DNA from 3 places in the Moritella viscosa genome. Region 3 is predicted to be linked to each of the others. Evidence: predicted binding sites of a transcription regulator. Region 3 holds the regulator's gene; each other region holds the start of a gene.

Region 1 (11,250 bases), on a different contig from region 3:
ATTGACGTTGACGGTGATGAGAGTGAGAAATTCGCTCAGTTCAAATCAACTGAGATTGCTAATCTTGACCGCGATGTAGTGGTTAACAATCTTGTAGACTCAGGTTTATGGACTGCATTACGCACTCGTCCATTTAGCCGTGTTCCTGCAATTGATAGTAATGCATCAGCAATTTTCGTTACAGCTATGGATACTAATCCATTAGCTGCAGATGCTGCATTAATTATCAATCAAAACAGCGATGCATTTGTTGATGGTTTAAATGTTATTTCACTTTTAACAAGCGGTAAAGTTTACGTTTGTAAAGCGGAAGGTACATTACCTAAATCAGCAGCATCAAATGTTGAAGAGCAAGCATTTGCTGGTCCTCATCCTGCTGGTCTTGCTGGTACACATATCCATTTATTAGAATCAGCTGGTACAAACCGTACTGTTTGGTCTATTGGCTATCAAGATGTTATCGCTTTTGGTAAATTATTCACTACTGGTGAATTACATACAGATCGTGTTATTTCACTCGCAGGCCCTGCTGTGAAAAAACCACGTTTGATTACCACTCGTTTAGGCGCATCAATTACAGAATTAACTGCAAGTGAACTTAATGCTGGTGAAAACCGCGTTATTTCTGGTTCTGTATTATCTGGTGTTAAGTCTGAAGGTGTACATGCTTATCTTGGCCGCTACCACAGCCAAATCAGTGTATTAGCTGAAGGCCGTGAGAAAGAGTTCATCGGGTACATGAAACCTGGTAGTGACAAATTCTCTGTCGCTAACGTATTTACTTCTGCATTCAATCGTGCACGTCAATTCAACTTTACTACAACCACTGGCGGTAGTGATCGTGCAATGATGCCAATTGGTAACTATGAGCGTGTTATGCCATTAGATATCTTACCAACGATGTTACTGCGTTCACTAGTAACAGGTGATACTGATGAAGCGGTTACGTTAGGTTGTCTTGAATTAGACGAAGAAGATTTAGCGTTATGTACTTTCTCTTGCCCTGGTAAGTACGACTTTGGTCCAATTCTACGTAATTGTCTAACGACAATTGAGAAGGAAGGTTAAGCATGGGTCTTAAGAATTATATCGAAGAGATTGAACATCACTTCGAACCAGGTGGTAAACACGAGAAGTGGTTTGCCCTGTATGAAGCAATTGCAACAGGCCTATTTACACCTGGTTTTGTGACAAAAGGTAAAACACACGTACGTGATAACATTGATTTAAAACGTATCATGATTATGGTGTGGATGTGTACTTTCCCAATGATTTTCTGGGGTATGTATAACATTGGTGCTCAAGCAAATACGGCTATCGCAACAGGTGCTGGTATTGCATTTGACGATTGGCACGTTGCACTACTTAGTGCGCTTGGCGTTACTATGGGTGAGGGTGCTGGCATCTTTGCAAACATGGTGTACGGTGCAGTATATTTCCTCCCTATTTACGCGACAGTGTTTATAGTGGGCGGTTTCTGGGAAGTTTTATTTGCAGCAGTGCGTAAGCATGAAGTAAATGAAGGTTTCTTCGTAACATCTATTCTATTTGCACTTATCCTGCCTGCTAACATTCCATTATGGCAAGCGGCTATCGGTATTACTTTCGGTGTTGTAATCGCGAAAGAAGTATTCGGTGGTACAGGTAAGAACTTCTTAAATCCTGCATTAGCAGGTCGTGCGTTCTTATTCTTCGCATACCCATCTGACATTTCAGGTGATGCTGTTTGGACTGCTGTTGATGGTTTCTCTGGTGCTACAGCGCTAAGCTCTGCAGCTGCTGGCGGTCTTGACGGTCTAACAAGTTCACTAACTTGGGCGGATGCATTCATTGGTAACATGCAAGGTTCTACGGGTGAAGTATCTACATTACTAATCCTATTAGGCGGCGGTGTTTTATTGTTTGCTCGTATCGCATCGTGGAGAATTGTTGCTGGTGTAATGATTGGTATGGTAGCGACAAGCTTACTATTCAACATGATTGGTTCTGACACTAATCCAATGTTCGAAGTACCATTCTACTGGCATTTAGTACTGGGTGGTTTCGCATTCGGTATGATGTTCATGGCGACTGATCCTGTATCAGCATCATTTACTGATAACGGTAAATGGGCTTACGGTATCCTTATCGGCTTAATGGTTGTACTGATTCGTGTAGTTAATCCTGCATTCCCAGAAGGTATGATGCTAGCAATCTTATTTGCTAACTTATTCGCACCTCTATTTGATCACTTTGTTGTTCAAGCTAACATTAAACGGAGACTTGCACGCAATGGCTAGTAAAGAAACTCCACTGAAAACTATCACCGTCGTTGCGGCGCTGTGTTTAGTATGTTCAATCATCGTATCTGGTGCAGCTGTAGGCTTACGTGATGCTCAAAATGCTAACAAAGCATTGGATAAGCAAACTAACCTACTTTCTGTTGCTGGCAAGTTAGAAGCAAATGCGAACGTTGGCGAAATTTACGCTAAATTTGTTGAAGCTAAATTTGTTGATTTAAGTACGGGTGAGTATGTTGAAGAAAATGCAGCGACATTTGATCAACTTAAAAACGTAAAAGATCTAACGAAAAGTACCGACCTAACAGGTAAAGATGTTGCTGGTATCAAACGTCGTTCAAATGTTGCTGATGTTTATCTTGTAAAAGATGCACAAGGTAACGTTGAATCTTACGTTCTGCCTGTATACGGTCGTGGCCTATGGTCAACGATGTATGCATTCGTTGCAATCGACAAAGATGGCAAAACAGTGAAACGCATTCAGTACTATGACCAAGGTGAAACTCCGGGTCTAGGTGGTGAAGTGTTAAACCCACTGTGGACAGCTAAATGGAAAGGCAAACAACTATTCGATGCGAATGGTGATGTTGCAATCCGTATCGTGAAAGGTGGCGGTCAAGATAAGACTCCTTCAGGTATTGATGGTCTATCTGGCGCGACGCTAACTAGCCAAGGTGTTGAAAATACATTCCAGTTCTGGATTGGTGACAGCGGTTTTGGTCCTTTCTTGAAGAAATTGCAAAACGGAGGCTTAAACAATGGCTAAGTCTGACTTAAGAGAAGTAGTTACTTCCCCTATTGTTACTAACAACCCTATTGCATTACAAATCCTAGGTGTTTGTTCTGCTCTGGCTGTAACAACTAAGATGGAAACAGCGTTTGTAATGACAATCGCGGTAATGCTAGTAACTGCCTTCTCAAGTTTCTTTATCTCATTAGTACGTAATGTTATTCCTAACAGTGTGCGTATTATTGTGCAAATGGCTATCATTGCATCACTTGTAATCGTTGTTGACCAGGTACTTAAAGCGGTAGCGTTCCAGTTATCAAAAGAGCTTTCGGTATTCGTTGGTCTGATCATTACAAACTGTATTGTAATGGGTCGTGCTGAAGCATACGCAATGAAGAGCAAGCCAATTCCAAGTTTCTTAGACGGTATCGGTAACGGTTTAGGTTACGGTGCAATCTTACTTGCTGTTGCGACAGTACGTGAAATCTTTGGTTCAGGCACTTGGTTTGGTATTGAAATCTTACCACTAATCCAAAACGGTGGTTGGTACCAATCAAATGGTCTATTACTACTTCCGCCAAGTGCATTCTTCATCATTGGTTTATTGATTTGGGCTCTACGTACGTGGAAACCAGAGCAAGTTGAGCCAAAGGGGTAAACGATGGAACATTATATTAGTTTATTCGTACGTGCTATTTTCATTGAAAACTTAGCATTATCATTCTTCTTAGGCATGTGTACATTCCTTGCGGTATCTAAGAAAGTGACAACAGCGATCGGTCTTGGTGTTGCAGTAACAGCTGTACTTACCATTTCAATCCCTGTTAACCAAGTTATCTATAGTGGCGTACTTGCACCAGGTGCACTTGCATGGGCTGGTTTCCCAGAAGCTGATTTAAGCTTCTTAGGTTTCATTACGTTCATTGGTGTTATTGCTGCGCTAGTACAAATCTTAGAGATGGTGTTAGACAAGTTCTTACCAGCTCTATATAACGCACTGGGTATTTTCCTACCGTTGATCACAGTAAACTGTGCAATTTTCGGTGGTGTATCTTTCATGGTACAACGTGACTACAACTTTACAGAATCAGTAGTATATGGTTTTGGTAGTGGTCTAGGTTGGATGTTAGCTATCGTTGCGATGGCCGGTATTCGTGAGAAAATGAAATATTCAGATGTGCCAGATGGGCTACGTGGTTTAGGTATTACCTTTATTACAGCGGGTCTTATGGCGCTAGGTTTCATGTCATTTTCTGGTATTCAGTTATAATAAACAGCTGGCTTCGGTCAGCATGTTTCAAGAGCAAAGGATAAGTCGATGGAAATCATTCTCGGCGTAGTCATGTTCACTATTATCGTTTTAGCACTAGTAACAGTTATTCTGTTTGCTAAGTCTAAATTGGTAAGTGAAGGTGATATTACAATTAGTATTAACGGCGACGCTGAAAAATCAGTGGTAGCTGGAGCGGGTGGAAAATTACTCGGAGCACTTGCAGGTAGTGGTATTTTTGTATCATCAGCTTGTGGCGGTGGTGGCACATGTGGTCAATGTCGTGTGAAAGTTAAATCAGGTGGTGGTGATATTCTTCCAACTGAACTTGATCATATCTCTAAAGGTGAAGCTCGTGAAGGCGACCGTTTAGCATGTCAAGTTAGCGTAAAAGTTGACATGGACATCGAACTACCTGAAGAAATTTTTGGTGTGAAGAAATGGGAATGTGAAGTTATTTCTAACGATAACAAAGCAACATTCATTAAAGAGCTTAAAATGGCTATTCCAAACGGCGAAGTGGTTCCTTTCCGTGCCGGTGGTTATATCCAAATTGAAGCGCCTGCTCACCATGTTAAATATTCAGATTATGATATTCCTGAAGAATATCGTGGTGACTGGAAGCACTTTGGCTTCTTTGACATCGAGTCTAAAGTTGATGAAGAAACGATCCGTGCTTATTCTATGGCTAACTGCCCAGATGAAGCGGGTATCATTATGTTGAACGTGCGTATCGCTACGCCACCGCCACGTAATCTTTCTTTACCAGCAGGTAAAATGTCATCATACATTTGGAGCCTAAAAGAAGGCGACAAAGTCACTATCTCAGGTCCATTTGGTGAGTTCTTTGCAAAAGAAACTGACAATGAAATGGTATTTGTTGGTGGTGGTGCTGGTATGGCGCCTATGCGTTCACACATCTTTGATCAACTTAACCGTCTGAATACAGATCGTAAAGTTTCATTCTGGTATGGTGCGCGTTCTAAGCGTGAAATGTTCTATGTTGAAGATTTCGATATGCTTGCTAAAGAAAACGAAAACTTTGAATGGCATGTCGCATTAAGTGATCCACAACCAGAAGATAACTGGGAAGGTTACACTGGCTTCATCCATAACGTGATCCTTGAGAATTATCTCGCAGATCACGAAGCACCAGAAGATTGTGAGTACTACATGTGTGGTCCACCAATGATGAATGCTGCTGTTATCGGTATGCTGAAAGATCTTGGTGTTGAAGATGAAAACATCTTACTTGATGATTTTGGTTAATAGTTTTTGATTCAATTCAAATCGATGTATCGATGGCTAGTTCTGATGGGGCTAGCCATTTTCATTCTTGGTTGTAGTGAACAAAAAAGTACAGAAGAAGTACTTTTTTCTGGTCCTACTATGGGTACAACTTATCACATGAAAGTCGTGGGTTTCCCACTGTCTGAACAAGATAAGCAAGATATTCAAGTCGAGATTGATAAACGTTTAGAATTAGTTAACGATCAGATGTCGACTTATCGTCCTAATTCAGAGTTGTCACGCTTTAATCAAAGCGTAGCGGTTACTGGTTTTGAAGTATCACGTGATACGGCAATAGTTGTGCTAGAAGCTCTTCGTTTAAATGTTCTGACTAATGGGGCACTAGATGTAACTGTTGGTCCGTTAGTTAATCTGTGGGGATTTGGGCCGGATAATAAACCGGAAAAAATACCATCAGAGCAAGAGTTGAATGATGTCAAACAACGTATTGGTATTGAGCACTTATCTGCTACAGAAACCACATTAAGCAAAGATATTGATGGCTTATATGTTGATTTGTCTTCGATTGCTAAGGGTTATGGCGTTGATGTTATCGCGGATTACTTTGCTTCACTAGGGATTGAAAACTACTTAGTTGAAGTGGGCGGTGAACTGCGTATTAATGGTGTTAATGCACGTGGTATTGATTGGCAAGTTGCGATTGAGAAGCCGACAGCGGATAATCAAAGTGTGCAAGAAGTGATTGCGGTTGGGAACAATGCAATTGCAACATCGGGTGATTACCGTAATTATTACGAGCTTGATGGTGAGCGTTTTGCGCACACTATTGATCCTGCAAGCGGTAAACCAATTAAACATAAGCTGGTTTCTGTGACTGTTATCCATACTTCATCAATGACAGCTGATGCCTTCGCCACAGCGTTAATGGTGATGGGTGAGAAAGATGGTCTTGAGTTTGCGAAACAGCAAGGTTTAGCTGTATTGATGATCTCAAAGTCAGATTCAGGTTATAATGAAGTGTATACCAAACAGTTCGAACCTTATTTAAAGTAGAGGCTAATATGGCTTATTTTGCTGCGACATTTATTATGTTTGCGTTAGTTATTGCTGGTATGTCGATTGGCTATATCGTGCAAAAGAAATCGATCACAGGTAGCTGTGGCGGTATTAGTAACTTAGGTATGGAGAAGGCGTGTGATTGCCCCGATCCATGTGATAAGCGTAAAGCTAAAATGGCAAAAGAAGAAGCTAAACAAATGATGTTAAACGAAAATCGTATCATCTAGTTTATGCCAAGCACCTAGCTATAAAGTGCAATATGTACTTTATAGCTTTTTCTTCTAATCATTTGATTCAAATCTCTAAAGCATCAACATTACTTTTCTTGTTTAATACCCTCCTAAAGACGCAATTATTTGATGTAATTATTTCATCTTAATCACCTGCTATTTCTGATTTAATTATTTGTTCTCAGCCCTAATTTTATTTATAATTAACTGGTCTTTTATACAGTGATATTTATGCTGATTAACATTTAGTTAAGGTCATGAAAAAAATAATTCATATAGATATGGACGCATATTTCGCCAATGTAGAAATACGTGATAATCCAGCTTACAAAGATATTCCTATTGCGATTGGTGGTATGAGTGATCGTCGTGGCGTGATAGCAACGTGTAATTATATCGCCCGCCAATATGGGGTGCGCTCTGCGATGTCTTCTTATAAAGCAATGCAGCTCTGTCCCGATCTAACATTAGTACCGTCACGTATGCAGGTATATAAAGAAGTCTCAGCCCAGCTCCATGAAATATTTTCTCGCTATACAGATTTGATCGAACCTTTATCGCTAGATGAAGCCTATTTAGATGTCTCTAATTGCAAATTATTTTCTGGCAGTGCGACGTTAATTGCCGAAGACATTCGTCAAACTATCGAAAGTGAGTTGGCGCTTACTGCGTCCGCTGGGGTGGCACCAGTTAAATTTCTGGCAAAAGTAGCATCAGATATCAATAAACCTAACGGACTGTTCGTGATCTCGCCATCGCAAGTAAAATCCTTTGTGGCAGACCTATCTCTAAATAAGATCCCTGGCGTGGGTAAAGTCACTTGGCAAAAGCTCAATCGCGTCGGTTTGTATACGTGTTCTGATGTTCTTAAGTTTCCACCAGAGGATATTATTGATAGCTTTGGCAAGTTAGGTCATAGTTTATTAGAACGCTGTCAGGGGATTGATAATCGCCCTGTTTGCAATGAACGACATCGTAAATCAGTGGGCGTTGAGATAACTTTACCTGAAGATATTGTCACGCTAGAACAGTGCATGGTGTTATTTCCTCAACTATATCAAACCTTGCTGCAACGCCTAGAAAAAGCTTCTCCTGACATGCGGATCACTAAGCAAGGGGTTAAGCTTAAGTTTAATGATTTTACTCTGACCAGTGCAGAGCAAAGTATTACCACGCTTGATGAACACCTATTTACTGACTTGTTTTCACAAGCACTGAGAAAGCAAGAACAACGTAGCATTCGTTTAATTGGTTTATATGTTGGTCTTGCTGGTGATAATGATAGCGAGCAATATAACTTGCTGTTTTAAACGTATATTTATTTTAAATAATAAACTTATTTTCTTGCGCTAAATAGTGGCTGATCTTTCTTGTTGGCCTCAGACCAAAAATTAATATTGAATTGCGCATCATCTGTGATTTCGATACGATGCCAATATTCAGGCGGGCTGGTAGCAAATTGACCTGCATTGACAACAACTTTAATCTCTGGCTCGTTGGAATATTCATTGGCAAAGCCATAATAGGTTACCGTTCCTTCCATTACACATAGCTGACCAAATACTCCCTCAGCAGTATTGTGATGCGAGAGTAGTGCTGAAGGTACGTTCTCTTTTGTAAAAAACGGAGTTGAACGCTGTACAGTCCAATTAGCAGGAATTCGTTGATGGCCCATTGTAAACCTCCCCAGTAATACACTGGTATATTAAGATGAATAAATCTTTTTTACTGACCTGAATAACAAAGTTACATTTAAGATACCATATCCCAACCTATTAATCAATAGTAATTCTCATTTGCATTTGGTGTGCGTGTTATAGTTCCGCATATCATTTCAATTAATCGGATAATATTTATGCCAAAAATTCGTGTCCTGTTTTCTACGTCTACCTGCCCGTGGTTTAATCTGGCTGTTGAAGAGACTATCTTCCGCTCTATGTCCGCAAATCAGCGCATATTATTCTTATGGCGTAATGCTGATACGATTGTCATTGGCCGCGCTCAGAATCCATGGAAGGAATGCAATACGCGAAAGATGGAGCAAGATAGTATAAAGCTGGCTCGTCGCCAAAGTGGAGGAGGTGCCGTTTTTCATGATTTAGGTAATACTAACTTTACCTTTATGGCTGGTAAGCCGGAGTATAATAAGGCGGTATCAACCAAAATTGTACTGAATGCACTCAAAAAATTGGGTATCAACGGTAAGGCAACTGGCCGCAATGACTTGGTTGTTGCTGTATCTGATGGTGATCGTAAGTTTTCTGGTTCTGCATATCGTGAAACATTAGATCGTGGTTTTCACCACGGAACACTATTACTTAATGCTAATCTGACTCGATTGGAAAATTACCTGTGTCCCGATCCTAAAAAATTAAAAGCCAAAGGTATTACTTCGGTTAGATCTCGGGTAGTCAACCTTTGCGATATTAATCCAAGTATTAATCATAATATGGTATGTGAAGCTATCACTCAGGAATTTTATGCATATTTTAGAGATACTGTAGCAATCGAATATATTTCACCTGATATCATTCCCGATTTACCAGGATTCAAAGAAAAATATAGCCAGCAAAGAAGCTGGGATTGGAATTTTGGAAGCACATCCAATTTTACTCACTCTTTGGATGAACGTTTTACATGGGGGGGGGTTGAAATCCACTTTGATGTAAGAAAAACGCACATCTGGGATACTCAAATATTTACCGACAGTTTAGACCCTACACCATTGGAAGCCTTATCAAGGCAATTAACAGGCCTCGCATATACACCAAATTCAGTCGCTAATTGTATCGATGAAATTACTGTACAGTTCCCTGAAAACGTTATTGAACTAAGGGAACTACAAGAGTGGCTCACTTTCGCAATAGCTTAATTTAAAGGAATCTATCAACCCATTCTTCTATTCCTATATTCCTAAAAGTTATTAAGAATCAGTTTATGTTCTTTGGCGGTTATAAGTAAAGGCGCTATATTGATTCAAACGATATGAAATTATCCAATTTGGTCTGATGGAGTAGAAGATGAATCAACAGAGGTTGACCCACCTTAAACAGCTGGAAGCTGAAAGTATCCACATAATCAGGGAAGTTGCGGCAGAGTTTGATAATCCGGTAATGATGTATTCAATCGGTAAAGACTCGTCAGTGATGCTGCACCTGGCTCGTAAGGCTTTTTACCCAGGTAAGATCCCATTTCCATTGTTGCATGTTGATACTAACTGGAAGTTTCGCGAAATGATTGAATTTCGTGACAAGACGGTTGAGAAATACGGTTTTGATCTGTTAGTACACCAAAACCCAGAAGGGATCGCAATGGGCTGTAGTCCATTTGATCATGGCAGCTCGAAACATACCGATATTATGAAAACACAAGGTCTTAAACAGGCACTGGACAAATATGGTTTTGATGCGGCATTTGGTGGCGCACGACGTGATGAAGAAAAATCGCGTGCTAAAGAACGTGTCTATTCATTCCGTGATAAGAACCATCGTTGGGACCCGAAAAACCAACGTCCAGAGTTGTGGCGCACTTACAACGGTCAAGTGAACAAAGGTGAAAGCATACGTGTTTTCCCATTATCGAACTGGACCGAACTGGATATTTGGCAATATATCTACCAAGAACAAATTGAGATTGTGCCACTTTACCTTGCTGCTAAACGTCCTGTTGTTGAACGAGACGGTGCGTTGATCATGGTTGATGATGATCGCATGAAGTTACAAGCAGGTGAGAAAATAGAAGAGAAAATGGTGCGCTTTAGAACTCTTGGTTGTTACCCATTAACAGGTGCCGTGGAGTCTGAAGCATTAACATTGCCTGAAATTATTGAAGAAATGTTACTGGCGACAAGCAGTGAACGACAAGGACGTATGATTGACCATGATTCTTCTGCTTCAATGGAACAGAAGAAACGTCAAGGTTATTTCTAGGTAGGAGCAGGTAGATGAACACTCAAATAGTAAATGAATTAGCACAAACAGACATTGAAACCTACTTACATCAACAGCAGCATAAAAGCCTATTACGCTTTTTGACCTGCGGCAGTGTTGATGATGGTAAGAGTAGCCTTATTGGTCGTTTATTACATGACTCGCACCAGATCTATGAAGATCAATTAGCGGCGTTGCATGTTGATAGCCAAAAGTCTGGTACAACAGGTGAAGCGATTGATTTAGCCTTATTAGTTGATGGCCTTGCTGCCGAACGTGAGCAGGGTATTACCATTGATGTGGCATATCGTTATTTCTCGACATCAACACGTAAATTTATTATTGCTGATACACCAGGGCATGAAGAATACACGCGTAATATGGCAACCGGTGCTTCAACGTGTGATCTTGCGGTGATCTTAATTGATGCGCGTAAAGGGGTATTAACACAAACTAAACGTCATTCGTATATTGCGTCATTATTGGGTATTAAACATTTTGT
Region 2 (11,250 bases), on a different contig from region 3:
ATTAATGTCTTTAGGCGTAAGTTGCAATGAAGCGCTTACGTTTACAGCCCAAGGTAGTGACGCTGAACTAGCGTTAAAAGCCATTGGTGAGGGGATTGATGCTGGATTAGGTGAAGGTAAATAATGGCCATGCAATTAACAACATTAAAAGTAGTAACTGTGACGCTAAATCCTGCATTGGATTTAACGGGCCACTTGCAGACACTTGCTAAAGGGTCGGTAAACCAAGTTAAGCATTGCGCATTAGAGCCTGCGGGTAAAGGCGTGAATGTCGCTAAAGTATTGGCTGATCTCGGGGCCGATGTGATAGCGACTGGATTTTTAGGTATTGAAAATGAAGCGCCTTTTTGTCAGTTATTTGAGCGTACCAATATCACAGATAAATTTATTCGAGTACAAGGTGCCACACGTATCAACGTTAAGTTAGTCGAAGCTAACAGTCAGGTTAGTGATATTAACTTTCCGGGCGTAAGCGTTACTGCTGCGGCACTCGTAGAATTTGAAACCATGCTGTTTAACTTATCGCTAAGTCATGACGTATTTATTATTGCGGGTAGTTTACCTGTCGGTGTTAGTCCTGAAGTGTGTGCTAATTGGATTGAAAAATTGCAACAGGCAGGTAAAAAGGTCTTTTTCGATAGCAGTAATGCCGCATTAAGTGCAGGACTTGCGGTAAAACCTTGGCTAATAAAACCGAATGATGAAGAGTTAGCGCATTGGGCGGCAAGTATGTCACAAGCGGAAAAATCGTTAACCGAAATTGCGCAGCAGTTATCAAACACGGGTATTGCTAATGTGGTTGTATCGCTTGGTGCTGACGGAGTTATGTGGTTAAACAAAGAGGGGTGGTTACAGGCAAAACCACCAACAATGGATGTAGTTAGTACGGTTGGTGCAGGTGATACCTTGGTTGCTGGTATATGCTGGGGACATCTTAATAACTGGGATAAAGAACAAACATTACGTTTTGCGACGGCATTATCAGCATTAGCGGTAACACAAGTTGGTGTTGGCGTTAAGGACATAAATTCGGTATTTACAATGAGTGAACATATCGCTATTTGCTAATAAAAGGATATTAATAATGAAAATTGCAATTGTAACGGCTTGCCCAAGTGGTATAGCAAGCAGCCTTATTGCTGCGGGTTTATTAGAAAAATCAGTAACAGAATTAAAGTGGCAAGCGAATATCGAATGTCATTCATCTGTCGCACCTGTAACGCCTTTAACTGATAAGCAGATTGTTGAGGCTGATTGTATTATTGTTGCGGCGAGTCAGAACATTGATGATGCACGTTTCATTGGTAAAAAAGTGTATCGTTCAGAAGTGGATGCTGTATTCATTGATGCTAAGGCATACTTAGCGCAGGCAGTTGAAAAGGCGGTTGAGCTTGTTAGTAGTAATGAAGTGGCTGTTACCAGTACGGATACAGCTATTGCGGGTAAAAATATTGTTGCGATCACCGCTTGCCCAACAGGCGTTGCACATACCTTTATGGCTGCAGAAGCGTTAGAACAAGAAGGCAAACGTCTAGGGCATACGATTAAAGTTGAAACACGTGGTTCTGTTGGTGCTAAAAATCAACTGAGCAGTACTGAGATTACTGCTGCGGATATCGTTATTATTGCTGCAGATATTGATATCGACTTGGCCCGTTTTGATGGTAAAAAAGTGTATAAAACCAGTACAGGTTTAGCATTGAAGAAAACCACCCAAACAATGGATAATGCGTTTAATGACGCACAAGTATATCGTCACGGCAAGTCGGCAGAAAATGAACAAGCCAACACCGAAAAAACAGGTGTTTATAAACACTTAATGACAGGTGTTTCACACATGCTGCCGTTAGTTGTTGCTGGTGGTTTGGCCATCGCGTTGTCATTTGTGTTTGGTATCGAAGCATTTAAAGAAGAGGGGACATTAGCGGCCGCGTTAATGACGATTGGCGGTGGTTCGGCTTTTGCGCTTATGATCCCAGTACTTGCGGGCTTTATTGCGTTTTCTATTGCGGATCGCCCGGGCCTTGCGCCAGGTTTGATTGGCGGTATGTTAGCAAGTTCAACGGGCGCTGGCTTCTTAGGTGGTATTGTTGCAGGTTTCCTTGCTGGTTATACCGCTAAGTTAATCGCAGAAAAGGTACAGCTGCCACAATCAATGGAAGCACTTAAACCTATCCTAATTATTCCGTTAGCAGCGTCGTTGATCACTGGTTTAGTGATGATTTATGTTGTTGGTGGTCCGGTTTCTGCGGCGATGAATGCATTAACTGAATTCTTGAATAATATGGGGTCGGCTAACGCGGTGCTGTTGGGGATTATACTTGGCGGCATGATGTGCTTCGACCTTGGTGGTCCAGTAAACAAAACAGCCTATACCTTTGGTGTTGGTTTATTAGCATCACAAACCTATGCGCCGATGGCTGCTGTGATGGCAGCGGGCATGGTGCCTGCGTTAGGTATGGGTCTAGCGACGTTTCTTGCAAAGCGTAAATTCAATAACAGTGAGCAGGAAGCGGGTAAAGCATCATTTGTCTTAGGCTTATGCTTTATTTCTGAAGGTGCGATTCCGTTTGCGGCGCGCGATCCAATGCGTGTTATCCCTAGCTGTATTGCTGGTGGTGCATTAACGGGGGCATTGTCTATGTTGTTTGGCGCTGAGTTAATGGCACCACATGGCGGTCTATTTGTTCTGTTAATACCAAACGCGATTACACCTGTATTTATGTATTTAGTCGCGATCGTTGCAGGTACACTGGTGACGGGGATCAGCTATGCGATGCTCAAAAAGTCAGATAACACTGAAACTGCGATAGCATAATTTACTTGTCTTTATGTTAATTTAAAGCCAGTTTAAGTTGATGCTTAAGCTGGCTTTTTTGCATAAACGATAGAGACATATGATTTATCTGTAATAGCGAGTATATTAGTGGCGAATGTTTACACCCAGTATTAGTGCATTTAGACACGGAGTTAATATGCCATCACATTTACCAAAAAAATTTAGTCACGTATTTTTAAAAATGTTTAGTTATATCGAAGCTGTGTTGCTTGTTTTAATTACTATGGCGACAATTTACGCGATGGCAAATGACTTCTTTCATGTTTATGAAGAACAAACGGTAAAATTAACAGATATCTTGTTAATGTTTATCTACCTAGAAGTACTCGCCATGATCCAGCAATTTGTTGTTAATGGTAAGATCCCTGTTCGTTATCCTATCTATATCGCAATCATGGCCATTGCCCGTTATATTACGCTAGGAATGAAAGAACTACAGAGTGTGGATGTTGTTTGGTTATCGGTTGCTGCATTAGTATTAGCTTTATCGACCGTTATTATCCGTGCAGGCCACTTCTATTGGCCTTATAAAGCATTAGGTGACGAATAACAACAGCCTTAGTAAGGGACTTAATTTTTTGTACTGTTTAATCTTTTACACAAATAGTAGACGTTTGTAGTGGCTGTTGTATTGCCGCTATTACTTTCTTTGGTGACCGATTAAAGGTTTTACTGAGAGATTCACTATTTAGCTTGGTTTCTAAATAATGTACATAGTCGTTCACTTTATGCTGCGTATAAGCTTTAGGGTAACTCGCCTTACATGATTGATACCACTGTACATAATTATCAAAGAACTGACTGGCATTATCCGCTGGCATTACCGACATCAAGTTGGCCATATTACGGCTGACTTGAAAATGCTGGTAGTCAATTGGTGTATTCCAAAAGCCACCCCAATATAAAAATCCATTATCAGCAAAGGTTGTGATCACATCTTCAGCAAAGCCTTGGCGCTCATCTTTACCGTATCTAAACTTCATTCTGTTAGCGTATTTAGATCCATCTACTGGCTTGAAGCTTGCGCTACCTTGCTCACCAAATTCAACGAATGGATTTTGTTTTGGGTTAATATCAATAGCTAAACCATAAGCATGAACTGATAGTGAACGCTTACCTGCGATAGGGCGATAATTAAATGCAGAAGTGTTATTGTCTGCCATTGATAGGTTATCATTACCTTGATAGTGGTGGATTGGCTGTGCTTTATTGATGGGAAATTTCAATTCATATAAACGTTCAAAGATCGTTGCTACGTAAGGTGATACTGCATCCATGACGATAATCGAACCGTTATTGTGCTGTTTACCCTGAAAGTCAATATAATCGAATTGGACTTGTCTTAAACGCTCACACTGCACAGGTGCTGCTGAGGACATAACGCCCGCATCTATCATTGCGTGGCAGTCTTTGCCTGAAATCTCCGTTATATTTGCAGCCGAAACAGGCAACAATGAATTACAGATTAGCGCTGGGATTAATGTTTTAAACCAATATGTTGACATATTATTCCATTCATTTGACCATGTTTTAATCATCTTAACGTGCAACTGATAAATGTAAATACGTTGCTATGTAATTCACAAATAATTATTTTGTGCTGTGTGTTCTGTCGCGATTTATCTTAATTTTGTCAGCTATAATGGTGAGGAAATATTGACGCATATATTTATCAACATAAGGAAGTTTGATGCATAAAATAATAGCAATAGCATTGTTTGCAGGTCTACTCACGGGCTGTGAAACGTCATCTCAGGTTTATAATATGGCGCAACAAGGCGCTGATGCTTTTTCGTGTACCGAAATCAGTAAAGCATTTTCAGCTTATGAAGCGGATCGGCAGTCTGCATCGGCGCTAACGGTTCTTGCTCCGCTTATTTCTGCAGATATTGGATCTATGACTCAAAGTGCAGCTACAACGACAGATACTTATTATACCCAAGCTAAATCGAGTGCGAATATGGCGCTAATGCTGAAAGGTTGTGCGCCTATTATGTAATGGATAGTACAACATTGTTATTTGAGATGTGAGAAATAAGCTGAGGCAGTATCATTAGCTTATTTCTCTATATTAGATAAGGCGTAAATGTCGGTTAGGGTTACTAGCCTGATGGCATTGCAAGAATTTCGGCAATGTTAATACTCGTCGTATATTGCACCAACTTAGGTTCTTGTTGGCTACGTGCTAATACTGCCATACGATCTGATAGTTCGTTACCTTCGATATTTGCATGGCCTTTAACATGGGAAATAATTAAATTGGATTTTAATTGTTCGTACAAACTGAAGCATTGTTGAATAATAGCCAAATTTTTAATTTCTTCATTCTTACCACGCTTCCAGCCTTTATTTTTCCAACCTTTTGCCCACTTAGTGATGCAATCAATAGAGTATCTCGAGTCAGATAATACTTGTACCGTTTTACCTTGTTCTATGTGTGAGACTGCAAAGCGGAAGGCGACTAATAAACCATTTAATTCTGCAGAGTTATTCGTCCCGTTAGCTTCGTATAAGCCATACCATAATTGTGTGAGCTTATCTTTTTCATAAACGGCCATTCCGGTACCCGATTTTCCAGGATTCGGAGAGCAAGCACCATCACAATAAATATTGAGATCTGCAACTTGTGGCGGGGTGGATAGAATTGACTTAGATGCACCAGCAGGACGTGTTGCTTTTGGTTTAACACCTGAACCTGTCGTACCTTCTTTTGCTAATGAGCGTTTCATTAATGCGCGAGTATAGGTTGAGGCGAATGCTTGGTCAGCTTCTTCTTTTGATGGGAAACCCATATATTGCGCATCACTGCGGCCATCAATCTGTGCTTTAGTTTCAGACCAGTTATCAAATATCCCAGTCTTCACACCTTTCCATACTACGTAATGTTTTTTACTCATAACTTAATTTAATACTCTTAAAGTTTAATGCCTAAATAATAAATGTCTTAAGCCAAATTACCAACTATAACCATAGCCTTGTACATAATTTATGCGGTATCAAGCGGACTATTTATTATATTTTTTCATTGTCGATAAATGTTTTAATCAAGCGTACGACCAAGTCGGGTTGTTCATTAGTGACCCCATGACCTGTATTTGGAATGACAACAAGTGGTGCTTGTATTTTTTTACTCAAGTAAATACCGTGTTCTACAGGAAAGACACGATCTTTCTCACCCCAAATAAGTAATGTTGGTGTTGATGATGCTGGAGCCTCGAGTAAGGCATCTCGATCGGCTGGTAATGATTGAATCATGGCTGTTTTTTGTTTATGCCAAGTTGCAAAATAAGCTTGATAAATTTGATCTGCAATAAAACCTGGCATTATTTTAGGTTTGGCAAAAATACCATCAAATAAACGACGTAATTCATCGCTATTCTTTGGAATAAAGAAGTCCTCTGGGTTATCGACTGCAAAACGTTTGTTTAATGCGACAAGAGCATCATCACTGAAGTAAGGACCTGGACTGGCGATGATAATGGCTTTATTAATTTGACTACTTTGAGTGTTATTGAGCATATTGAAGGTGATAAACCCACCATAAGAAATACTGGCGATATTGATATTATCAAGCTGTAATTGGTTGACTAACTGCCATATCGCTTGTGTTTCTGTTGTTAGGTTGGCTTTACCTGCGCTAAAAGAGTCACCAAACCAAGCGAGGTCTGGTGCGATAACATCATAATCTTTACTGAGTGCCAGCATTTCTTTGTTCCATGTCGTGATGGCGTTACCACCAAATCCATGAAGCAGTAATAGTGGCTGTCCTTCTCCACCACGCCAATAACTCAGTGAGCCACCTTCTTCTAAACTCATCTGGTGCTGCTCAAAACCCTCGGATTTTAAGTTATCTTCATCTGTGTGGATTTTCCATCGAACAATCGAACAACCCGTTAATAATGAAAAACATATATAAATAATAAATAACTTTAGCTTGTTGGAAATCATATCGTTTGCCGATTGTTGAGAGAATATAAAACAATACCTTAGATTGGTGGTAAATAAAATAACATTAATTTAACTTGGTGCTCTCGAAAAGAATATTATTTAAGTGGTCGGTATGAGGGAGTAAACGGCGGCTTATAATAAATGAAGAGGAGAAATGAAAAAGCGTGTCAGTCATTTTATGTTGGCATGCTTTCTCATAAACGGTTATTTATTTGGCGATTAGCGTTTTTTCTTCGCTTGTTTTTGTAAAGCGATATCAAATTCGTCAGGGAACATGATAAGCCCTTCATCTTCAAGGTTTGGAAAAATAACCAGTGCTAAATCATCATCCATTAAGCCAGATGTCCAGCGGCTCTGCCATTTTGCTAACGATATAGATTCTGTTTTACAGTGTTTCCATTCGCCAGTCGCCCAAGATTGTGCAAATTCAGCGTTAGGCCATACTGGTACACAATCTTCATCTTCATTGTTTAGCATTACGCAGCCATGCTCATCCGTTAGGATCCAGATCTGACGTTCGGTAGTGACTTCTTTTAATAAATAGCTAAGGCGCTTTTCCGCATCATAAGCTTGAATTGTCGCGATTAGGTTATTATCGAGAGTCTTTGGCATTTAATCTGTTCCTACATTTTATTAATATATTGTTATATGGCCGGGTATTAACTTATATTCATCAAAATCGGTGTGTTAACCGAAAATAAGCTGCCAAACGCTAGGTTTACTTTTCTTATGGTATTCTTTTCTTAAGCTATCAACATCTTTTAATTTGCTTTTCGCAACAGCGAGATTTTCATCTGTTATATCGGTTTTTTGAATGCTGTTCAGTATTAATTCTACTTTATCTAGACCTTGGTGTGACATTGCTGCACGATCAGGTGAAAAGTTATAGCTTTGCGCTACGGCAAGCATTTTACTCATTTCATCAATGCGCGTATTAAATTCATCCGCTGACGTTGTTTTCATTGCTTGAGTATACGCTAATCTCATTTGTTTCATGGTAACTTTAAGATCGATACTGTCTATTTCAGCACTGCTGACCAATGTAGAAAACAATAAGCTGATAATAAGGCCTAGCTGAATAAAACGATTCTTCATGATTTATATCCATAAGTAATGATTAAATGCTGTTGTTAATAACACCTAGAGTACATAGCGAGAGTAATAACAGTCTGGTTTGTATGGGGGTTAACCGCGATACATATTTTCGAATGATTTGATTGAGAAACCACGCAGTATTTGGTCCCCAATCTTAAGTGTTGGAACACCACGACCACCAATAGCGGCTAATTCTTTACTGCCACGTGGTTCATTTACGCTGCATAAACGGTAAGGTATTTTCTTTTCATCTAGGTAGCGCTTTGCCGTATCGCAATTTGGACACTTTTTCTGTGTATATAATACGACTCTTTTCATTTTAGCCCCACAAGTTTGATTGTAAAAAGGCGCATTATAACAAGCTAACACTGATTCACAATGTATCAATATGGCCAAATGATTTGAAATACACTTCTTTACAAAATGATGGAATAATAAGGCAAAGACGTGTGGTTTTAGTTGTTTAATTTATATGCGTTATTTTAATGGTATATGGATAAGGTACAGGGTTTAGGTTTCAAGCTTATGTACAGGTATACTGTAATTATAAACATGATAATTGAAGATAATAAAGTATGAGTATTATTCTTGGCATTGATCCGGGCTCCCGGATAACTGGATACGGTGTGATTCAGCATATACACGGTAGGTTCCAATATTTAGGCAGTGGTTGTATTCGTACATCAGGGGATACATTACCTGAGCGATTAAAGCAAATACATGCGGGAGTCAGTGAAATTATCATTCAATTTCAACCAGATAAGTTTGCTATTGAAGATGTCTTTATGGGCAAAAATGCGGCGTCTGCATTAAAGCTGGGCCAAGCCCGCGGTGCTGCTATTGTTGCTGCTGTGTCAAATGACTTAGAAGTAGGAGAATATACAGCCCGTCAGATCAAGCAAGCGGTAGTGGGCAACGGTGGTGCTGATAAAGAACAGGTACAGCAAATGGTTGTCAATTTACTTAAATTACCCGGCACGCCGCAAGCCGATGCCGCCGATGGACTTGCCGTTGCATTATGTCATGCCCAGAGTTTACGTACCTTGATTAATATGGCGGGTAAAGTCAAAGGTACAGCACGCGGGCGTTACAATTAACTTATTAAGTGAACCTAAATAATAAATGATCTGGATATTTAACCAGTATTTTATTATCCTTGTGAATATTATATTAGTTTAAAAAATGTTGGAAAATAATTGTGATTGGACGTTTACGTGGCACTCTATTAGAAAAACAACCACCAGAGATTTTACTTGAAGTAAATGGGGTTGGTTATGAAGTTCAACTGCCGATGAGCTGCTTCTATGAGCTTGGCGATGTTGATAACGAAGTGATCGTTTACACTCACTTTATAGTTCGAGAAGATGCACAATTACTTTACGGTTTTAATAATAAAATGGAACGTTTAATGTTCCGAGAGTTAATTAAAGTGAATGGTGTCGGCCCTAAGTTGGCATTAGCTATCTTATCGGGTATGACAGCAAATCAATTTGCACACTGTGTTGAACATGATGATATTAATAGTTTAATTAAATTACCGGGTGTGGGTAAAAAGACCGCAGAACGTTTGTTGGTAGAAATGCGTGACCGTCTTAAAAATTGGGTGACTCAAGACTTATTTACTCCTGAAGCAGATAAAGCACAATTACAAGGCTATGGTAATACGTCATCGAATGCGATTGAAGAAGCGGAAGATGCCTTAGTTGGTTTAGGCTATAAACCTGCGCAAGTCGCGAAGATGATCAAGCAAGTTGCACAACCAAGTATGAGTTGTGAAGAGATTATTCGTCTATCATTACGTGCCACCTTACAGAATTAATTTAGGAACTTACTTTAGTGATTGAAGCTGATCGATTAATTTCTAGCGGTACCATCCGTGAAGAAGAAGTGATAGACCGCGCTATCCGACCAAAGATGTTGTCAGATTACCAAGGTCAGGATCACGTGCGTGATCAAATGGAGATTTTCATTGAAGCGAGTAAACGCCGTGATGATGCCTTGGACCATTTATTAATTTTTGGACCTCCTGGATTAGGTAAAACCACGTTAGCAAATATTGTTGCTAACGAAATGGGGGTGAGTATTAAGACCACCTCTGGACCAGTACTCGAAAAAGCAGGTGATCTTGCTGCATTACTGACTAATTTAGAACCCCATGACGTATTATTTATTGACGAAATTCATCGGCTTAACCCGTCAATTGAAGAGATTTTATATCCAGCAATGGAAGATTACCAATTAGATATTATGATTGGTGAAGGCCCGTCAGCACGTTCGATTAAGCTTGATTTACCCCCATTTACACTCATCGGAGCGACGACTCGAGCGGGTTCATTAACATCACCATTACGTGATCGTTTTGGTATTGTCCAGCGCCTTGAGTTTTATAAGGTTGAAGATTTACAAGATATCGTATTACGCTCGGCCAATTGTTTAGGGCTGAATATGGATAGTGCGGGTGCGTTAGAAATAGCCAGACGTTCACGTGGTACGCCACGTATTGCTAACCGTTTATTACGTCGAGTACGTGATTATGCGGAAGTAAAACATAATGGCGATATTGATGCTGAGATCTCGTCAGCCGCGTTAAGCATGCTTGATGTGGATACCTGCGGGTTTGATTACATGGACCGAAAATTATTAATCGCGATTGTCGATACTTTCTCAGGCGGACCCGTTGGATTAGATAACGTTGCTGCGGCAATTGGTGAGGAACGTGAAACCATCGAAGATGTACTTGAACCGTATCTTATTCAGCAAGGTTTCTTACAGCGTACACCTCGTGGACGAATTGCAACCGCACGTGCTTATCTGCATTTGGGTTTTGATTATCCTGAAAAATAGTCGCTGAAACGTATTCTTCACATTAAATCAATTTCATATCTTATTTTTGTCAGGTATATTATTAAACTTATAACATTCAATCTTAGATTATAGCGTTATAAGTTTAAGTTATAGTGTTTCGAAATGCGGGTTTTATGATAATGCAAAACGATATAGCAGAAAGCATATTCAACGTACGTGTTTATTTTGAGGATACAGATGCTGGTGGTATGGTTTATCACAGTAACTATTTGAATTATGCTGAACGTGCAAGAACTGAAATGCTACGTAACAAGGGCTTCTCACAAGCTCAGTTATTACAACGCGATATTGCATTTGTAGTTCGAAAAATAGACATCGATTATCGCTATCCTGCACACCTTGATGATTTATTAATTATAAAATCACATATTAAGGAACTAAAACGTGCATCTTTGGTCTTTTCTCAGTGTGTCTATCATGAACATGGCAGATTATTGTCTGAATTAACAGTTAAAGTGGCGTGCATTCAATTATCACACAAGAAACCCTGTGCAATGCCTACA
Region 3 (11,250 bases):
AAACGTCAATGTTATTTAGATTATCTGTCGCTTTAGTTTGGCTGCGTCGTTGTGTGTGTGGAAATTTATCTAAGCAGCGTGTCGCAACATCATCGAAGCGTTCTGGATGGCGTGGTACCAATATTAATAATGCATCATGATGTTGTTTTACTTTTTCAAATGCGGCAAGCACGATTTCATCTTCACCTTTATGCGTACTTGAGGCGATGACGACAGGGCGTTGTTTACCAAACTGCTCGCGCAGTGATAAGCCATGATTGATGATGGTATCTGAGAACTGGATATCAAATTTAACGGTACCAGTGACAGAAAGCTGCGTTTGGCTTAACCCCAACGTTTTAAAACGGCGTAGATCATTTTCATCTTGACATAAAATATGGGTCAATTTTTGTAATGGCGATGAAAACAATGATTGAAACCGTTGGTATTTTTGTTGTGATTTTTCTGATAATCGTGCATTGACGACTATAGTTGGAATATTTTCATCGTTACAAATAGTCAGCATATTAGGCCATAACTCGGTTTCCATAATTAAACAAAGTGTTGGCTTCATGCGGCTAATAAACTGCTTTATCGCACAAGGGTAATCTGCAGGAAAGTATCTGTGTTCGATGTTACCTGTTAAGGCCGCAACACGCTCTGCACCAGTACTCGTTGTCGTCGTAATGAGTAATGGTTGTTCAGGGTAGTGTTGTTGCAAGGCATTGATAATGGGGGTGGCTGCAATAACCTCTCCTACCGAAACTGCATGGATCCAGATCGGTTGCTGTGATTGCGCTAATTCCGGTGTGATACCTACAAACTCTTTCCAGCGCTCCCCAACCGGTGGTTTACCTTTTTTTGTCTTTAACAGTAGAGAAAATATCAAGGGTGAAGTTGCATAAAGTAACGCGGTGTAAAGTGAGCGGCTAAGCATCTGGTATTCCCTTCTGTATCAATATGAGCAATGTGATAATATCATCATAAACTAATAGTTCGTTCTTGAATCATTAAATTTAATCTTTAATACGGATATCATAGAACGAAAAAAATTATATTTAAGGTGTAGCATGGATAGTTTTAAACATATTTCAATTAATGAGGTCCAACAATTAATCAGTGATAGTACAGGTGTTAAAATTGTCGATATTCGCGACCCTCAATCATTTACTGATGGACATATTGAAGATTCATTGCATCTCACTGACTCAGTGTTAGGTAACTTCATGCAGCAAACTGACTTTGATGTGCCTGTTGTGGTTGTTTGTTATCATGGCCGTAGTAGCCAAGGTGCGGCGCAATATTTAGTGGAACAAGGTTTTGAAAACGTATACAGCATGGACGGTGGGTTTGAAGCTTGGCGTCGAGAATGTGCGTTTGTGACAAAATAGGTAATAGCATGATTGAGATTGGTGTAATTAATAATCCACGTATGGCGCAGGCTTTTGTAGATTATTTAGCAGTGCAAAAAATTGATTCGAAAGTCGCACAAACAGAAGACGGGTTTGCGATTTGTCTACCCGCGATGACCCATGTTGAAGTTGCATCACAAGAACTCGATATGTTTTTGGCTGACCCTTATCAAGATAAATACCAAGCCGCGTCTTGGGATGTCGCTGATACGCGTACGGCAAATTTTAGTTATGCTTCGGGTAATATGTTGTCCAACTTTTTAGTGCATGCCGGTAAAGTGACCCTCACTATTTTTATTTTGAGTGTGGCTGTCTTTGCAGCGATGTATTTTAGCATGTTGACACAAAATGAATTTATCTATGCTGCGTTGCATTTTCCTTTTGATTTAAGTATTAGCTCACTGAGTGAGGTTTGGCGTTTATTCACCCCTGCGCTCATGCATTTTTCAGTCTTGCACCTAGTATTTAATTTATTATGGTGGTGGTATCTTGGTGGCCAAATTGAAAATAAGCTGGGCAGTAAAAAATTATTACTGTTGTTTTTAGTTGCTGCGTTAATACCCAATATCGGTCAGTTTTTATTAGCAGGACCTAACTTTGGTGGTTTATCGGGTGTGGTTTATGCCTTGGTCGGTTATATTTGGTGGACTGGTTGGTTAGCGCCAACACAGGGTATTAGTTTACCCAAGCCTTATGTTGGTTTTATGCTGGTTTGGCTTGTGCTCGGCTTTTTCCCAATATTTGGTTTTAATGTTGCTAACGCTGCACATGTACTTGGTTTAATGGTTGGTTGTGGCCAAGCATTTTTAGACCATAAATTTAAATCTTCTAATTAGAAATTATCGAGAGAATAATGGAAATCATTTTACCTGACTTTAACAATGCAAAAATATTAGTCGTTGGCGATGTAATGTTAGATCGTTATTGGACGGGCGATTCGAGTCGTATTTCTCCCGAGGCGCCAGTCCCTATTGTTAAAGTGAATAATGTTGAAGATCGCCCTGGTGGTGCCGCTAACGTTGCGCTTAACCTTGCGGCTTTAGGCGCTAGTGCAAAACTTTTAGGCTTAACGGGTAATGATGAAGCTGCACAAGCGCTATGCGGGAAAATGAATGCTGTTGATGTTATTTGTGATTTTTTGCAATTAGATGATTATCCAACGATCACTAAATTACGTGTATTAAGCCGTGGTCAGCAAGTGATTAGATTAGATTTTGAAGAATCAGTTGCGGCAGTCGATACCCAACCTTTAGTCGCCAAAACGATTGATAATTTTTCGGATTATTCAGTCATGATCGTATCGGACTATAACAAAGGTGCCTTGGTTGAAGTGCAACAAATGATCCAAGCAGCAAAGCAACAAGGCGTTAAAGTTTTTGTTGATCCAAAAGGCTGTGATTTTGAAAAATACCGTGGTGCGACCTTGTTAACGCCAAATTTATCGGAATTTGAAGCGGTTGTTGGATACTGTAAGAATGAACAAGACCTTGTTGATAAAGGCCGAAAATTAATTACTGAATATGATCTCGAAGCGTTATTAGTTACGCGTAGTGAAAAAGGCATGACCTTAATTCGAGCTGAGCAAGATGAATTTCACCTTCCTGCATTAGCGCAAGAAGTGTATGACGTGACAGGTGCTGGCGATACTGTTATTTCAGTATTAGCGGCGGCTGTATCTGCGGGTACATCACTCGAAGAAGCTTGCGCATTAGCAAATGCGGGGGCAAGCGTTGTCGTTGCTAAAATTGGTACTTCGACGGTAAGTCCGATTGAATTAGCTAACTCTGTTTACGGCTCTCATGAAAGTGGGTTTGGCGTATTAAGCGAAGAACAGTTAAAAATTGCGGTTAAATCAGCTAAGTTACGTGGCGAAGAGATTGTCATGACTAATGGTTGTTTTGATATTCTGCATGCGGGTCACGTGTCTTATTTAAATTCGGCACGTAAACTGGGGCAACGTTTAATTTTGGCGGTTAATTCTGATGCTTCTGTACGTGGCTTAAAAGGATCTGGTCGTCCGATCAATACTTGTGACCGCCGTATGACAGTTCTTGCTGCCTTAGGTGCCGTTGATTGGGTTGTAGAGTTTGTTGAAGAAACACCAGAGCGTTTAATCTCTGAATTGCTACCTGATGTATTAGTTAAAGGTGGTGATTACAAAGTGGAAGAGATCGCTGGGCATAAACAAGTGCTGGCGAATGGTGGCAAAGTTAATATCTTACAATTCGAAGATGGTTGCTCTACGACTGCGATCATTAATGCGATTAAAAGTTAATGCTATTTAAATACATGGGTGACTAGCTGATTGTATTCGTGATGTAAATTGATAAAGGAGTAGGCTTGGCGGCTTACTCCTTTTTTGATTACATTAATATATATTTGGTAAATAATAGGTTCTCAATAACGGCTTCACCACTTTCTTGTTTTAGTAAGCTGTTCACTTCATTTTGGATCATTTTTCTGACCTCTTCTCGGCCTGTGAGAGAGCGTAAATGTTGTGGTGATTGCTGACCTAATAATGAAATTATTTTATCTCTGATCAAGGGCTCATGTTTTTCAATCACAGTTAATTTTTTTTTATCTGCCAGCATAAATTCTATAGAGACGCTGATGAAACCAATTTTGTTTGTTTCACTGATATAGTTTGTAATAATATCGGGCTCTAGGCCGAAATAAATATACACAGGTTTATCGTTAGCAGATACGGCAGTGGAAGATAGTGAGGCCGTGATCATACACAAGAGCCAGAATAATTTTTTCATTTACCGTATCCTTAGTTAAATGGGGCGTGAAAATAGGGTCGTTGTGGGTCAGTATACTCACTTTCAAATGATTAATTAAATAAATCAGTTAACAACTTGTGTCCTTGCTTACAATCTTGGTCTGAATAGCAGATAATTATGCCTGATTTCGTTGTTGAAAAAGTAATTTATAATATGTCAGACAATATAAAAAATACACAAACGAGTGAGCAGACATTACTAAACTATCCTATTGGCTGTGATTCGAAGTGGTTGTGGCCAACTATATTAGAAGAAAAACTATCTGCGAATCTTTATGATTGGCTCGTTGATACGGGGTCATTAACTGCTAGATTGAAGCAACATTGTCAGACATTTACGGTTGAAATATTAGCTGAAGGCCATTATCAATTATCCGACGATGAAAAGATTAGATTAAACCTAACAGATAACTTAGGTTTTGTTCGTGAAGTACTATTAAAACTTGATGGCGTACCTTGGGTCTTTGCGCGTAGCGTTATCCCGTTAAATACGCTAACTGCACCAGGTGGTGAACTGGAGCAGTTAGGGAATCGTTCATTAGGTAGCGTATTGTTTAGCGCACCAGATATGCAACGTAGTGAAATTGAAATAGCTGAATTTCATTCACACAGTAAAGTATATTCATTGTCTCATCTGTTTTCATCTGCTCCTAAAACATCGTTATTCGGGCGTCGTTCGTGTTTTCTATTAGGTGGGCAGTCATTACTTGTTTCTGAAGTGTTTTTACCTGATGCCTTAGCGTATAAATAATAAAAGGACGTTAACTCTATGTCGTTCATGACATCAAAAATGAAAGATTACATACAGCTTACTCGTATGGATAAGCCTATTGGTACCTTGCTGTTATTGTGGCCAACGCTGTGGGCGCTGTGGATTGCAGCTGAAGGGCTCCCTAAGTTAGATGTGCTCTTCGTGTTTACATTGGGGGTTATTTTAATGCGTGCGGCGGGGTGTGTCATTAATGATTTTGCTGATCGGCATGTTGATGGTCATGTAAAACGCACTGAAAATAGGCCGCTTGCTTCTGGGCGTATATCAAGCCGTGCAGCGTTGATATTTTTCTTTTGCTTAACCTTGCTGGCTTTTTTACTTGTGTTAACCATGAATACATTGACGATTCTATTATCGTTTGTGGGGGTAGGCCTTGCCGCGTGCTATCCATTTATGAAGCGTTATACCCATCTACCTCAAGTTGTATTAGGTATGGCATTTGGTTGGGCTATTCCGATGGGTTTTGCGGCGCAACTAGATACTGTACCGAGTTATGCATGGTTATTATTTGTGGCAAATATTTTATGGACTGTTGCTTACGATACCTTATATGCCATGGTTGACCGAGATGATGATTTAAAAATTGGCATTAAATCTACCGCGATTTTATTTGGTAAAAAAGATAAATTGATCGTAGGGTTATTACAATTGTCATCATTATTATGCCTTGGCATACTTGGCTGGTTATTAGTATTACCGGCGGTATACTTTGTGGGATTAATACTCGTTGCAGGCTTGTTTGTTTATCAACAAAAGTTGATCGTAGATCGTGATAGAGATTCTTGTTTTAAAGCGTTTTTACATAATAATTATGTCGGTATGATTATTTTTGCGAGTCTATTTTTAAGTTACTTGTAGGGTTTATGTACGTAACATAATAAAAAAGGAGCCTAAGCTCCTTTTTTATTATTCGCGATATGTAATGCTGAGGATCTATCGTTAATCTAACTAAATATCCTCACCGATGAAGCTTAGTTAGGTATCGTTAGATTGTTGACTAAGCATTACATCCGAGATTGTTTGCTTCACTTCAAGCGTGGTTAAGCTTCTGACTATATTCGCTAACTGGCTAATTTTATCGGCTGTGGCAGTGCCTGCATCTGATAAATAGTGCAGTTCTTGGAGTTTATTAATAAAGATAGCGAGCACTTTCTTATCAAAAAATTCTGGCGCACTCACACCGTTTAGCGATGATAAACGTTCGGCAATTAACTGACTACGATCTTCGAGCTGGCTCTTTTCAATGACTTGGTTATGCTCTAATACGGTCAGTACAATCGCATAACGTTGTAGTGTTTCTTGGATGCTTGCAGCAAGTAGTCTCAGTGACATTAAGTGTTCGTTAACCGGTATAATGACACTGTCACTATTGACGATTAACCCCTGTGTCTGCATCTCAATTAACGTATCAGTGATACAATCATCTAATTCATGGTCTGAATATTTCAAGTATAATTCCGCTTTAATTAACGGGTAAAGCTGACGAACTTTAGCGTTAATTTCATCTACGTTTGTCTGTGGCTTTTCAGTCACAATTGCTGCAATTAATGACGGCAGTGCAAACAGGTGCAAAATATTGTTACGGTAGAAGGTTAATAGTACGGCTTGCTCGTATGACATCGATAGCATTTGTCCTAAGCTATCTTCACGTACGGTGAACTTTTTCAGTGAGATTGCTTGATCTACGATTTCTTCTGCACTGTTTTCAGGCAAGGTACTGAATTCACTATACGGGTTATTACGCAGTAGTTTTAAGTAACTATCAATTTGTTGAACTAAAATTTCTCGGCTTAAAGCTTTATGTGGGGCTGCGTGTAGAATCAATGCGCAAATAGTTAAGGCATTTACCGCAGCGGCACTATTGATATTCACCATCACCTGATTTGCAAGGTCACGTGTTGTTTGATTTAACCATTCAGGCTGTTCTTCAACCGGCATATTCATGTCATCACGCCAGTTTTCAACGTGCTTATTTAAATATTGGTTAAGGTTGATCGGTTCACCAAAGTTAACAAATGCTTGGCCGTAATTTTTAAGCTTTTTGGCGATCCCAAATACTTGGAATAGACTTTCTTTCTTTTTGTTAGCCCCGGATAATTCTTTTACGTAGGTGCTTACTTCCATTACATGATCGTAGCCTAGATATACCGGCACTAACGTAATTGGTCGGCTTTGCTCTCTTAACATCGCTTGTAAGGTCATGTTAAGCATACCTGTTTTTGGCGGTAATAAGCGTCCTGTACGGCTGCGGCCACCTTCGGTAAAGAACTCAACAGAATAGCCTTTCGAGAATAACAAACTTAGATATTCTCTAAAGATAGTTGCGTAAAGTTTATTGCCTTTAAACGTCCGGCGTAAAAAGAATGCACCACCACGACGGAACATAGGGCCTGCAGGGAAGAAGTTAAGATTAATACCAGCGGCAATGTGTGGAGGGATCAAACCTTCATTGTAAATCACATAAGAAATAAGTAAGTAATCCATGTGGCTACGATGACAAGGCATAAAGACAATTTCATGGCCATCAGCAGCAAGTTTACGCACTTGTTCTGCGTTATTTACCTTGATCCCACTGTAGATTTTATTCCATAACCAGCCCAGAAAATTACTGGTGTTTTTGACTAGTTTATAAGAAAAATCACTGACAATTTCATCAATATAATCATTGGCACGTTTCTCCGCCTTTTTCGCTGAAATATTATGTTCTGCGATTTCAATTTGGATGGCTTTTTTAACTTCTGGATTACGTAGCAGTTGCTCAAATAGTTGATAGCGATTCGGTAGTTTAGGACCTGAGGCTGCTAATTTCTGACGACTGAAGTGGATTTTGGCGACACGAATTAATTTTTGCGCCAGTTTTTCATCAGTGCCATGCTGATCGGCCATGAAACGTAGTGATACAGGTTTATTAAAACGGACTAAGTTATCTTTGCGATTAAGACCCACAATGATTGTTTTACGTAAACGGCTTGGTGAAATACTGTTTGCTAATGACAGTAGTGGTATTTGACCTTCTTTACCGGGTGCGCGTCCCCAGAACAATGCCACTGGCATTAACTGAATATCAAGGGCTTTATCATCTTTGTGTAAACGTAATAGCTGTTGAAATTCGTCAAAAAATACGTCGGTATCTTTTACTCGGCCGAAGAGTGGCGCTGGGTTATCTAAGCAAACATAACTGGGAATAATGACCCCGTTAACTTTGATTGGTGTTAGCGGATCGGGCAACCCTAGCTCTTTACAAGCTCGTTGTAATGCAACGAGATCGGTCATCGATTTAGTTTTTAAAGCGTAAACAATAGGACGTGCTAAATCTAGATTTAACGCATCAACGGGGTTATCTGGTACGTACTGAGATTTAACTAAGCCGTTAACGAAACTTCGACTTAACATTGACGGTGTTTGTTGCATAGGTGTTATCATTCTGTTATTTAAAGTGCGAGAGTGCTTACTTCAATAATATCAGATGTGTAGCCATAAATCTGTGTTTCAGCGCCAGCAAACGATTAATTCATTATTATCCAGATATACCCAAGGCTTATATTGCAAACTTGATAATACTGTATATAATTACAAGAAACTGTATATAAAACCAGTTAGGGTTCATGATGAAAGCATTGACACAAAGACAAGCAGAAGTATTTGAATTAGTTAAACAACATATTAAAAATACTGGTATGCCACCTACCCGAGCTGAAATTGCTAAGGAACTTGGTTTCCGTTCACCTAATGCTGCAGAAGAGCATTTAAAGGCATTAGCACGAAAGGGCCATATCGAAATTCTTGCGGGTACTTCTCGCGGTATTCGTTTGTTGGTTGATGCTGACGAAGCCAGTAATGACAGTGGTTTACCTTTAATTGGGCAGGTTGCCGCCGGTGAGCCAATTTTAGCGCAAGAACATATTGAAGCACACTATAATGTTGACCCTTCAATGTTTACGCCAACGGCAGATTTTTTACTGCGTGTACGTGGTGAAAGTATGCGTAATATAGGGATTATGGATGGCGATTTATTAGCTGTACATAAAACTAAAAATATCAGTAAAGGCCAAGTTGTTGTTGCACGTGTTGACGATGAAGTTACTGTTAAGCGTTTTGAACAGCAGGACAATGAAATTTTACTGCATCCTGAAAATGACGAAATGAGCACAATTCGTGTTGATTTAAATTTCCAAAGTTTTGATATTGAAGGTGTCGCAGTCGGCATTATTCGTAATACCGATTGGATGTAATCACACCTTATTACCCATCGTACTTGAAGATAGATAGTTAATAACCCTATTATTGACTATCTATCTATCTATCTATCTATCTATCTATCCTTCTTTACCCGATCACCATATTGAAATTTAGACATAATTTTCAAATCTTGCTTTAACATCACAGTTCTGATCATCTTCTGCTTATTTATTTAATCCTTTTCTATACTCATGATTGGTTAGAAAAACAATTAAGTTTGTTTGATGATACGTTAGCGTAAATATAGGACTCGTTATTATGGAACAGCACTCTATTGCCGTGGATTTAGGTGAGAAGATTGATATTGCATCGATCACGGACCTCAAAGCTACACTCGATAAGCTTCCTCTTAACATTCACTCTCAAGTACTTGATGCGCGTAATGTTACTCATATAGACAGTTCCTCTTGCCAGCTTTTTTATGCTTATGCTCAGCATTTAATGAAACATAACACGACCCTTGTCTTTCTATCACCGTCCGATAAATTTATTACCGTTGTTAAAGCGCTGGGGTTTGAATCTTATTTTAATTACGTATCAGTATGAGGTGTTCTAATGAAACGAATATTAGCTGTCGATGACTCGGTATCCATTCGTGAAATGGTTCAATTCACCCTAAAACAGGCTGGTTATCATGTGGATGCCGCTGTTGATGGTGTGGATGGATTAGAAAAAGCTAAAACGGGACACTTTGATCTTATAATTTCTGATATCAATATGCCTCGTATGGACGGAATTAGCTTAATTAGGCAACTACGTAATGAACAAACTTATAAATTTACCCCTATCTTAATGTTAACCACCGAATCGGGCAGTGACAAAAAGATGGATGGTAAATCTGCTGGCGCGACAGGTTGGATAGTGAAACCCTTTAACCCTGAAAAACTCATTGCTACCGTGCAAAAAGTATTGGGGTAAGAATGGATATCGATCTTAAACAATTCCAGAATGTATTTATTGAAGAATGTGTCGAAGGGTTAGAGGTGATGGAAGCCGAACTGCTAAAGTTATCTCCTGGCTCAGTTGATAGCGAAGTCATTAATACTATTTTTCGAGTCGCTCATTCCATCAAAGGAGGGGCGGGCACATTTGGTTTTAATGAACTCACTGAATTTACCCATGTCGCAGAAACATTACTTGATGATTTGCGTGCAGGAAAATTAGTCCTTATTGACAGGCATATTAGTCTGTTTTTACAAACTGTTGATTGTTTAAGAGAGTGGATCCAACTATTAGCCTGTGATTCAGAATCAATCCCTAATAGTGCAGAAGAGATTAAATGTAAATATAACCAATTGTTACAATTAGATATAAATCAACAAGCATTATCGAATGATAATGAAAGGCCTGTTACTGAGTCTGCTAAGTTGGCTGTTAGTGCACGAGATTATAGCTTTTGGTTAATTAACTTTATTCCGGGCCAGGATATTTTAAAGCAAGGCAATGAGCCTCGTTTAATCTTTGCTGAATTACAGGATATGGGTGAGTTAAAAGTAACCCCTAAGATTACCGAACTCCCATTATGGCAGGCGTTATTACCAGAAGATATTTATGTTAGCTGGGAACTAGAATTAATTAGCGACATCAGTGAGTCGCAAATAAAAGAAGCATTTGAGTGGGTTGAAGATGACTCAAAAATTACCATTATACATTCCAATACTCTCCCTCACTCCAAGGCTGAATGTCTTAATACAGATTATTGTTTGGCTGACCCCGAAATAACCCAAGTTGTATCGAAAACAATAACAAATAAACCCTCGACTGAAAGAAATTCAATTCGGGTATCAATTGATAAAGTTGATGCGTTAATTAACATGGTTGGTGAACTCGTGATCACTCAAGCGATGCTTAGTGAGCTTGGTCATAATTTTTCTGCTGAGAAACTACCAGAATTAAAAAAAGGCCTTGTTCAGTTATCTCAACATACCCGTGAGATGCAAGATAGTGTGATGAAAATTAGAATGCTGCCGATCCAATTTGCCCTTAATCGTATACCTAGAATGGTAAGAGATCTAAGTGAGAAATTAGGTAAAAACGTACTGCTTAGGATGCAAGGTGAAGAGACG

What was found. Region 3 encodes LexA, which represses DNA repair genes until DNA is damaged. Its sites were predicted from a motif close to TACTGTATNNNNATACAGTA; they were not measured.
Region 1: the regulator LexA is predicted to act here: its motif matches at 7,025-7,044, upstream of dinB (DNA polymerase IV).
Region 2: the regulator LexA is predicted to act here: its motif matches at 8,419-8,438, upstream of ruvC (crossover junction endodeoxyribonuclease RuvC).

What each region holds. Positions count from the first base shown of each region.
Region 1 is NZ_FPLG01000008.1:67,066-78,315, forward strand. It holds gene BT797_RS01630 (Na(+)-translocating NADH-quinone reductase subunit A) at 1-1,068, shown strand, start outside; gene BT797_RS01635 (NADH:ubiquinone reductase (Na(+)-transporting) subunit B) at 1,071-2,279, shown strand; gene BT797_RS01640 (Na(+)-translocating NADH-quinone reductase subunit C) at 2,272-3,045, shown strand; gene BT797_RS01645 (NADH:ubiquinone reductase (Na(+)-transporting) subunit D) at 3,038-3,667, shown strand; gene nqrE (NADH:ubiquinone reductase (Na(+)-transporting) subunit E) at 3,671-4,279, shown strand; gene nqrF (NADH:ubiquinone reductase (Na(+)-transporting) subunit F) at 4,328-5,548, shown strand; gene BT797_RS01660 (FAD:protein FMN transferase) at 5,594-6,583, shown strand; gene nqrM ((Na+)-NQR maturation NqrM) at 6,592-6,816, shown strand; gene dinB (DNA polymerase IV) at 7,077-8,129, shown strand; gene BT797_RS01675 (TehB family protein) at 8,156-8,494, opposite strand; gene lplA (lipoate--protein ligase) at 8,675-9,691, shown strand; gene cysD (sulfate adenylyltransferase subunit CysD) at 9,840-10,748, shown strand; gene cysN (sulfate adenylyltransferase subunit CysN) at 10,763-11,250, shown strand, end outside.
Region 2 is NZ_FPLG01000101.1:76,740-87,989, forward strand. It holds gene fruB (fused PTS fructose transporter subunit IIA/HPr protein) at 1-124, shown strand, start outside; gene pfkB (1-phosphofructokinase) at 124-1,068, shown strand; gene fruA (PTS fructose transporter subunit IIBC) at 1,085-2,818, shown strand; gene BT797_RS15645 (phosphate-starvation-inducible protein PsiE) at 2,976-3,389, shown strand; gene BT797_RS15650 (M15 family metallopeptidase) at 3,427-4,344, opposite strand; gene BT797_RS15655 (hypothetical protein) at 4,530-4,838, shown strand; gene BT797_RS15660 (ribonuclease H family protein) at 4,942-5,736, opposite strand; gene BT797_RS15665 (alpha/beta fold hydrolase) at 5,852-6,655, opposite strand; gene BT797_RS15670 (DUF2750 domain-containing protein) at 7,007-7,399, opposite strand; gene BT797_RS15675 (cytochrome b562) at 7,475-7,882, opposite strand; gene BT797_RS15680 (glutaredoxin family protein) at 7,973-8,200, opposite strand; gene ruvC (crossover junction endodeoxyribonuclease RuvC) at 8,458-8,979, shown strand; gene ruvA (Holliday junction branch migration protein RuvA) at 9,081-9,701, shown strand; gene ruvB (Holliday junction branch migration DNA helicase RuvB) at 9,719-10,726, shown strand; gene ybgC (tol-pal system-associated acyl-CoA thioesterase) at 10,867-11,250, shown strand, end outside.
Region 3 is NZ_FPLG01000097.1:88,241-99,490, forward strand. It holds gene waaA (lipid IV(A) 3-deoxy-D-manno-octulosonic acid transferase) at 1-916, opposite strand, end outside; gene glpE (thiosulfate sulfurtransferase GlpE) at 1,050-1,370, shown strand; gene glpG (rhomboid family intramembrane serine protease GlpG) at 1,379-2,227, shown strand; gene hldE (bifunctional D-glycero-beta-D-manno-heptose-7-phosphate kinase/D-glycero-beta-D-manno-heptose 1-phosphate adenylyltransferase HldE) at 2,245-3,666, shown strand; gene BT797_RS14635 (flagellar basal body-associated FliL family protein) at 3,755-4,153, opposite strand; gene BT797_RS14640 (chorismate--pyruvate lyase family protein) at 4,292-4,924, shown strand; gene ubiA (4-hydroxybenzoate octaprenyltransferase) at 4,943-5,803, shown strand; gene plsB (glycerol-3-phosphate 1-O-acyltransferase PlsB) at 5,921-8,356, opposite strand; gene lexA (transcriptional repressor LexA) at 8,554-9,177, shown strand; gene BT797_RS14660 (STAS domain-containing protein) at 9,443-9,730, shown strand; gene BT797_RS14665 (response regulator) at 9,740-10,102, shown strand; gene BT797_RS14670 (chemotaxis protein CheA) at 10,105-11,250, shown strand, end outside.